2 linked regions of the Piscinibacter sp. HJYY11 genome follow. Each later gene encodes a partner of the first gene's protein in a complex. Links are inferred from orthologs where the notes say so. Each region holds a gene or a part of one and is shown on either strand. Other genes may lie near its edges.

Region 1 (5,928 bases):
CCCCCGGCCCGCCGCCGTGCCGACCTCAACCAGTGGGTGAGCACCTTGATGTCCCTGGCGGAAGCCTTGAAGGTCCTCCTGAGCCTGCTGCGTGACGCGGGCACGCCGCACAAGGTCGTGACGCAAGGCGGCCAGTTCCAGCAGAGCCTGCCTGCCGGCCGCGTGTTCAATCTGCTGCGCCTGCGCATCGATCCGGCTGCGCAGCTGATTCCCGAGATCAGCGGCCACCGCCTGATGGTGCTGGTGCGCCTGATGCGGCAGGACGCCGAAGGTCGCTTGAAACCCGCCGGCGTCGACACCAGCTTCGAACTCACCCTGTGCTCTTGAGCATCGAGAGATGAGTTCCGACACGCCTTCTTCTTCGGCGAAGCGCCGAATCGTCACCTGCCCGACCTGCGGCGGCGAAAGCGTCTATTCCCCTGAAAATGCCTACCGGCCTTTTTGCAGCGAGCGCTGCAAGAACGTCGACTTCGGCGCTTGGGCCAGCGAAAGCTACCGTGTGCCCGCCCGCCCGCCCGCGCCTGGTGAGCCGGGGGAGGACCTCCCGGCCGAACCCGGGGCGACGCCTCGCCTGCCCTCTTGAAAGCGCTTCGCGCGCCCCTATAATTCCGCCTGCTAGCACTCGACGAACTCGAGTGCTAACGAAATTGCCGATCCCGCCCCTGGCGGGCGCGCAGGCAAAGTACATGAGCACAAACTTCCGTGCTCATCCCATTCAGAACTCGGCTTTGAGTCCTCAAGGAGATGCTATGAAACTTCGTCCGTTGCACGATCGCGTGATCGTCAAGCGCCTGGAAAACGAAACCAAGACCGCCTCGGGCATCGTGATCCCCGACAACGCCGCCGAGAAGCCCGACCAGGGCGAAGTGCTGGCCGTCGGCCCCGGCAAGCGCAACGAGAAGGGCGACTTCGTGGCCCTGAACATCAAGGTGGGCGACCGCGTCCTGTTCGGCAAGTACAGCGGCCAGACCGTCAAGGTCGATGGCGACGAGCTCCTGGTGATGCGCGAGGAAGACCTCTTCGCCGTGGTCGAGAAGTAATCCTTCTCCCTGCACCAGCCCAACCAACATCCCAATTTCGGAGAGATAAAACATGGCAGCAAAAGACGTGGTCTTCGGCGGTGAAGCCCGTGCCCGCATGGTCGAAGGCGTGAACATCCTGGCCAACGCGGTCAAGGTGACCCTGGGCCCCAAGGGCCGCAACGTGGTGCTCGAGCGCTCCTTCGGCGCGCCCACCGTCACCAAGGACGGTGTGTCGGTCGCCAAGGAAATCGAGCTCAAGGACAAGCTTCAGAACATGGGCGCCCAGATGGTCAAGGAAGTCGCTTCCAAGACCAGCGACAACGCCGGTGACGGCACCACCACCGCGACCGTGCTGGCCCAGGCCATCGTGCGCGAAGGCATGAAGTACGTGGCCGCCGGCATGAACCCGATGGACCTGAAGCGCGGCATCGACAAGGCGGTGACCGCCCTGGTCGAGCAGCTGAAGAAGGCTTCGAAGGCCACCACCACCAGCAAGGAAATCGCCCAGGTCGGCTCGATCTCCGCCAACAGCGACGAGTCCATCGGCAAGATCATTGCCGACGCGATGGACAAGGTCGGCAAGGAAGGCGTGATCACGGTCGAAGACGGCAAGTCGCTCGACAGCGAACTCGAAGTCGTCGAAGGCATGCAGTTCGATCGCGGCTACCTGTCGCCCTACTTCATCAACAACCCCGAGAAGCAGGCCGCCCTGCTCGACAACCCCTTCGTCTTGCTCTACGACAAGAAGGTCAGCAACATCCGTGACCTGCTGCCCACGCTGGAGCAAGTCGCCAAGGCCGGCCGTCCGCTGCTGATCATTGCCGAAGAAGTCGAAGGCGAAGCGCTGGCCACCTTGGTGGTCAACACCATCCGCGGCATCCTGAAGGTCGTGGCCGTCAAGGCCCCTGGCTTCGGCGACCGCCGCAAGGCCATGCTGGAAGACATCGCCATCCTGACCGGCGGCAAGGTCATCGCCGAAGAAGTCGGCCTGACGCTTGAGAAGGTCACGCTGGCCGACCTCGGCCAGGCCAAGCGCGTCGAAGTGGGCAAGGAAAACACCACCATCATCGACGGCGCCGGCGCCCCTGCCGACATCGAAGCCCGCGTCAAGCAGATCCGCGTGCAGATCGAAGAAGCCACCAGCGACTACGACCGCGAGAAGCTGCAAGAGCGCGTCGCCAAGCTGGCTGGCGGTGTGGCCGTCATCAAGGTCGGTGCGGCCACCGAAGTCGAGATGAAGGAAAAGAAGGCCCGCGTCGAAGACGCCCTGCACGCCACCCGCGCTGCCGTGGAAGAAGGCATCGTCGCCGGTGGCGGCGTGGCCCTGCTGCGTGCTCGCCAGGCGGCCGGCACCATCAAGGGTGACAACGCCGACCAGGAAGCCGGCGTCAAGCTGATCCTGAAGGCCATCGAAGCCCCGCTTCGCGAGATCGTCGCCAACGCTGGTGGCGAGCCGAGCGTGGTGATCAATGCCGTGCTGAACGGCAAGGGCAACTACGGCTTCAATGCCGCCAACGACACCTACGGCGACATGATCGAGATGGGCATTCTCGACCCGACCAAGGTGACCCGCACTGCGCTGCAAAACGCCGCGTCGGTCGCTTCGCTGATGCTGACGACCGAAGCCATGGTCGCCGAGTCCCCGAAGGACGACGCACCGGCCGCCGGCGGTGGCATGGGCGGGATGGGTGGCATGGGCGGCATGGGCATGGACATGTAAGACGTCCAGGCCTGGCGGCTGCTCTTCAAGAGCAACGCCTCCTGCAAAGGGCTGCTTCGGCAGCCCTTTTTTCTTGGGCTGCAAGTTCGGGCAGTGGCACCGCTTGCAGCCGCGGAGGCGGCCCGGGTGCCGCACATGCCGCGTGCGGCACGCACAGGTCGATGCGGCGCAGGTTGGCCACGCGATCGTACGGCGCGGTCTCAAAACTCGGGGCGCAGCCGCCAGCGCTCACCTGCACCACCAGGTCCGGCGAGGTTTCGCCCCGCCGCTGGCGGAAGCGAAAGAGATACCGCCCCTGCGCGTCCGTCATCGCCTGTCCGAGTTGCTCGCGCAGACCCGTGCCGCGGTACGCCCCGCCGGCCGATTCGCTCGCACTGCGGTGGTAGCGCTCGAAGCGCAGCAGCACCGACGCGGCCGGCGCCGTGTCGCAGGTCTGCCGCATCAGCTGGTCGCGCAGCTGGGCGATGGCACCGAGCTCCGTACGGGTCAGGATGGTGGCGCCTGCCTCCATCGCATGCGCGTGAAAAGGCACCCGCCCCACCGACGCCTGCAGCATGCGCACTGCCGTCTCCTGGTCCGCCTCGCATCGGTCGGCATCGTCGAGCCGGGATTCGAAGCGCAGCCCGATCGCCGCGCCCGGCAGGCCGTTGGGCAGCACCAGGGGGCTCAGGTCGGCATGCAGGCCTGGCGTGTGCCGCCAGCGCTGCGGGTAGAGCTTGCCGATCACCGCCTCGAGCGCTGGGTAGCGCGCGCACACCGCGGGCACGTCGACCGGGGCATCGATCACCAGGTAGTCGTCGCGCCGCGGGTTGAAGGGCGTGGCCGCCTCGTGCGTCGTCACCTCGCCGTACACCACATGTTCGCAGCGACTGATCGGCATCGAGCAGTCGAGCACGAGGTCGTCATAACTTTCATCGAGCCCGCCGTCGTTGGAGCCGATCTCCACACGCAGCAGCCCGGCCTCGACATTCGGCAGGCCGAGCCGCAGCATCGACTCGCGCCAGCCCTGCCGCGTCGGACGGTGCTGCACCTGCAGCGTCCATTGCGCACCTCTCACATACAGGCGCTGCCCCACCACGCCGTCGTGCACGCCGTTGCCCACGTCCGCACCCTCGACGACGACGCGCTGCGCGTAGGCCGCGTCGCGCGCACGCACCCGCACCGTCCAGCTGCCTTGCATGGTGATGGCCATGTCTGAGTCCTCCTGAAGCTGACCTGAAGCACCGGATGGGCGTGCTCCAAAGACGCCCCACCCGGGGCTTGCACCATGGTCACGGGCCGCCACGGCCTTGTCCTTGAAGCGAGCTGAAACGTCCTGAATCGGCTCGGGACGGCCCGGGTTTGACAAGCACCCCCCGGGCCGCAAAATGGGACATGTCCGTCCCCCCGCTTCTCCAGCGCTTCGTCGACGACGAACTCCACCGCGCCGCGGACCTCATCTCCCGAACTTGCAGCGCCACGCTCGAGCAGCTGCGCCAGCCCCGCGACCACCTGCTCACCAGCAGCGAGCGGCAGCACTATTTCGAGCTGGTGCAGGTGCTGCAGTCGCAGCAAGGCGTCTACCAGAAGGCCTTCGTCGAAACCCTGCGCCGCCTGGTGCTGGCCGACATGGGGCCGGCGACGCAGGCCGAGGCCGGCAACGTCCGCCCCAGCGGGCTGCAGCTGATGGACGAGACCCGCGTCGAGTCCGACATCGAGATCTCGCGCGCCATCCAGCAGATCGACAGTGCCGCGGAATGGGAGCTGCGCGAGCTGCAGACCTTCACCTCCACGCTGCGCGGGCAGCCGCACGTCACGGCCGAGTCCAACCCCTTGCGGCCGCAGTCATATGCACGGGCCTTGTGGGAGGCGGGCACTGCGCTCCCGATCACGGCGGTGCAGCAGAGCATCCTGCTGCGGGTGGCCGCCACGGTCATGGGCGGACTGCTGCGCACCGCCTTTGCGGCCGCCAGCAGCCGGCTCGAAGCGCAAGGCATCGAGCCCGGCATCTACCGCACCGTGGTGATCGCGCCCGGCGCAGGCCGCGACGCACCGCCCGAGATGGACGTCACCCGCCCGGGCGCGCTCGACGGCCTCATGCGCAGCATGCCCGGTGGCGGTGACGCCGGCCCCATCACCGGCAACGAACCCAAGCGGCGCGTCCTGCCCACCACCACCCCGGCGCTCGAGCAGGCGCTGTTGCGGGTCGAGGAACTGCTGCGCCGCATGCCCACCGGCGACGCCGCCGCCGTGGCGGCCTCGCCGCCCCCGCTGCGCCTGGCCCAGCACCGCGCCGCGCTGATGGCCACGGCCGGCGAGACCGTCGACCGGCAGATCATCGAGCTGCTGTCGCGCCTGTTCGAGACCATCCTCTCCGACCGCAGCCTCTCCACGCCGCTGCAAGGTGCGATCGCCCGGCTGCAGGTGTCGGCCCTGCGGATCGCGCTGCTCGACCCGAGCATGCTCGACGCCTACGACCACCCGGTGTGGCAGCTGCTCGACCGCATCGTCACCGCGGCCACCACCTACCCGCACCCGTACGACACCCGCCTGATCGCGTTGCAGGACTTCTGCGACAAGCTGGTGCAGCAGATGGCCGCCGCACCCCAGCAGGACAGCGCCCTCTACCGCCACAGCCTGGGCCGGCTCGACGCCTTCCTCGCCGACCAGTTGCGCCGCCAGCAGCGCGATGCCGAGCCCAATGTCGAGGCCCTCGTGCGTGCCGAGCAGGCCGAGGCCTTGCAACGCACGCTCGCCGGCCGACTGGTCGAGCAGATGACCCAGGTGCCGGCGAGCCCGACGCTGCGCCGGTTCATCACGGGAACTTGGTCGCATGTGCTGACCCAATCGGTGCAACAGCACGGCGACCAGAGCCCGCAAACCACGGGTTACCTCAAGACCGTCGACGAGTTGCTGTGGAGCTTGAAGCTGCCCGACCACCCCAAAAGCCGCCAGCGCCTGCTCGAGCTGCTGCCTGGCCTGCTACAGCGCTTGCGCGACGGCATGGCCCTCGTGCAGCTGCCGCCGGCCGAGCAGCAGGCGGTGTTCGATGAGCTGATGAAGGTCCATTCCGAGGCCCTGCGGCCGGGCACACGCGCGGCGCAGGCGCGCAAGCCCGACGAGCAGCTGACGCCGGAAGAGATCGTGCAGCGCATGCGCGAGGAGCCGCAGCCGGAGCTGCCCGAGCCGGACCCGCTCGACGGCTCC
Region 2 (2,888 bases), 270 kb from region 1 along the record:
TCCATCGGCACTGCGGGTGTGAAGCCCCCATAGCGACGGAATTCACGGTTCATGTGGGCCTGGTCGCTGTAGCCGGCTTCTGCGGCCACCTCGCTCGGGCGTGCGCCGGGTTCGCGCATCAGCATCATGGCGCGGTGAAAGCGCACGATGCTCGCAAGGCTGCGCAAGGGCACGCCCACCGCTTCGAGCACTTCGCGCCGCAGCGCACGCTCGGAGACACCGAGTTGCCGGCACAGCAGCTTGAGGTCCGGCCGCTGCGGTGCACTGCGCAGCAGGCGCACGGCCTCGGCAGCGAGCACTTGCCCGGGAGTCGTGCGCGCCTGCTGCAGCAGCTCCCGTGCGGTCGACACCAGCATCTGCTTGAGCTCGATGAGACTGCGGCAACGCTTCAGGCGATCAGCATGCAGCGGGAGCAGCGCGTCGGCCTCGTCGTGCAGAAGTTCACGGTCGCGCAGCAGCTTGGGTGAGATGCCGAGGCACGCGCCGGCCCACCCCAGCTTGAATCGCAGGCCGAGCAGGCCGGTGCCGGCCTGGGCGGGCACACCGCGCACGTCGAGCGTCGGGCCGGCGATCACGAGGCGGGGGCGCGAGATGGTGTCGTGGTCGGCTTCGAGGTGGAAGCGCACCACGATGTCGGTGCGACCGTCGGGCAGCACCCGCTGCAGATCGGGGCCGCTCGCGACGAAGACCCACAGCGCTTCCACACGCTCCGCATCCAGGCCGTCGAGCGGCAGCTCGGTGTAGGGAATCAGGGGAGGCTGGGGCACGGGGACACTCGCGAGACTGCTGCAAAAAGTGTATGAACGTGCGCTTCGCGGCCCCATCCCCCTTGCTGGGGTGAGTGACTGCGCCCCGCAAAAGAAAAGGGCCGCGTGAGCGGCCCCTTGCTTTCGGTATGGCGGAGACCTTACTTGAGGCCCGCCGCTGCACGCAGGGCAGCAGCCTTGTCGGTCTTTTCCCACGAAAACTCCGGCTCCTCACGGCCGAAGTGGCCGTAGGCAGCGGTCTTCTCGTAGACCGGGCGCAGCAGGTCCAGCATCTGGATGATGCCCTTCGGGCGCAGGTCGAAGTGCTCGTTGACGAGCGCGGCGATCTTGTCGTCGGAGATCACGCCGGTACCTTCGGTGTAGACCGTCACGTTCATCGGCTTGGCCACGCCGATGGCGTAGGCGACCTGGATCTGGCACTGGCGCGCCAGGCCGGCGGCGACCACGTTCTTTGCCACGTAGCGTGCGGCGTAGGCGGCCGAGCGGTCGACCTTCGACGGGTCCTTGCCCGAGAAGGCGCCGCCACCGTGCGGGCAGGCGCCGCCGTAGGTGTCGACGATGATCTTGCGGCCGGTCAGGCCGCAGTCGCCCTGCGGGCCGCCGATGACGAAGCGGCCGGTCGGGTTGACCAGGTACTTGGTCTCCTTCAGCCACTCCTTGGGCAGCACGGGCTTGATGATCTCTTCGATGATCGCCTCGTAGAAGCTGGGCTTCAGCTTGGTGGCGCTCTCGCTCTGGTCGGGGCTGTGCTGCGTCGACAGCACGACGGTGTCGATCGAGTGCGGCTTGCCGTCGACGTAGCGCATGGTGACCTGGCTCTTCGCGTCGGGGCGCAGGAAGGGCAGGCGGCCGTCTTTCCGCAGCTGGGCCTGGCGCTCCACGAGGCGGTGGGCGTAGTAGATCGGCGCGGGCATCAGCACCGGCGTCTCGTCGCAGGCGTAGCCGAACATCAGGCCCTGGTCGCCGGCACCGATGTTGAGGTAGTCGTCGGAGGCGTGGTCGACGCCCTGGGCGATGTCGTTCGACTGCTTGTCGTAGGCCACGAGCACCGCGCAGCCCTTGTAGTCGATGCCGTACTCGGTGTTGTCGTAGCCGATGCGCTTGATCGTGTCGCGCGCGACCTGGATGTAGTCGACGTGCGCGTTGGTCGTGATCTCGCCGGCCAGCACCACGAGGCCGGTGTTGGTGAGGGTTTCGGCGGCGACGCGGCTCTTCGGGTCCTGCTTGAAGATGGCGTCGAGGATGGCGTCGGAGATCTGGTCGGCGACCTTGTCGGGGTGGCCTTCGGAGACAGATTCAGACGTGAAGAGGAAGTCGTTGGACACTCTTTAAACTCCAGTTGGTTGCAGATTGCGTTGCCGGGCTGGTGTTCAGAGAGCGGCGAACGCTTTAGCAGGATTTTTGGATCGCCCCGCAAGTTGTTCAGTAACTCGGCGATGGCGCTGATTATAAGAAGCAGATGCTCACGCTTTTCCGTTGTTTTGCGGGTTTGCCTCTCGCATTGCTTCACATTCTCGGCACCCTGATGGGCTGGCTGACCTATGGCCTGTCGCCCACCTACCGCCGGCGCATGGCGGCCAATGGCGCCCAGGCCGGGCTGCAACCGGCCCAGTGGAAGCCGGCCATTGCCTCCGCCGGGCGCATGGTCATGGAGCTGCCGTACCTCTGGATGCGGCGGCCCGACGACCCCATCCTCCCGCGCGTGCGCTTCGAGAACGAAGCCCTGCTGGACGCGGCGCTGGCCCGAGGCAAGGGCGTGCTGCTGCTCACGCCGCACATGGGGTCCTTCGAAGTGGCGGCGCAGGCGATTGCCGAACGCTTCGGTGCCACCCGCCCGATTACCGTTCTCTATCGGCCGGCCCGCAAGCCTTGGCTGCGCGAGTTGGTGAAGACCTCGCGGGAGCGGCCCCAGCTCTTCGCCGCACCGGCCTCGCTCGCCGGCGTGCGCCAGATGATCCGTGCCTTGCGCAAGGGCGAGATGGTGGGCCTGCTGCCCGACCAAGTGCCGCCCGAAGGCATGGGCGTGTGGGCGCCTTTCTTCGGGCGCCCGGCCTACACCATGACGCTTGCCACCCGCCTCGTGCAGCAGACCGGCGCCGAGCTGCTGCTGACGTGGGTGGA

What was found. Proteins that work in one complex are often made in the same cells at the same time.
Region 2: the proteins of groL (region 1) and metK are in contact, whole or in part, in a cryo-EM structure (PDB 8P4O), measured with the Escherichia coli proteins. The link is inferred for Piscinibacter sp. HJYY11 from one-to-one orthologs.

Annotation. Positions count from the first base shown.
Region 1 is NZ_JAERQZ010000001.1:4,386,642-4,392,569, reverse strand. The notes cover bases 467-3,417. They hold groL (chaperonin GroEL), read left to right. Parts: upstream 467-1,092; coding sequence 1,093-2,742; downstream 2,743-3,417. Other genes in these bases: JI745_RS20580 (hypothetical protein), read right to left, coding at 2,768-3,417; groES (co-chaperone GroES), read left to right, coding at 750-1,040; JI745_RS20595 (DNA gyrase inhibitor YacG), read left to right, coding at 467-583. Also shown: cell division protein ZapD, read left to right, coding at 1-327; more of JI745_RS20595, read left to right, coding at 338-466; more of JI745_RS20580, read right to left, coding at 3,418-3,934; JI745_RS20575 (DUF1631 family protein), read left to right, coding at 4,117-5,928.
Region 2 is NZ_JAERQZ010000001.1:4,114,907-4,117,794, forward strand. It holds metK (methionine adenosyltransferase), read right to left. Parts: upstream 2,093-2,888; coding sequence 908-2,092; downstream 1-907. Other genes in the region: JI745_RS26815 (AraC family transcriptional regulator), read right to left, coding at 1-767; JI745_RS19310 (lysophospholipid acyltransferase family protein), read left to right, coding at 2,227-2,888. UniProt on the Escherichia coli protein: Catalyzes the formation of S-adenosylmethionine (AdoMet) from methionine and ATP.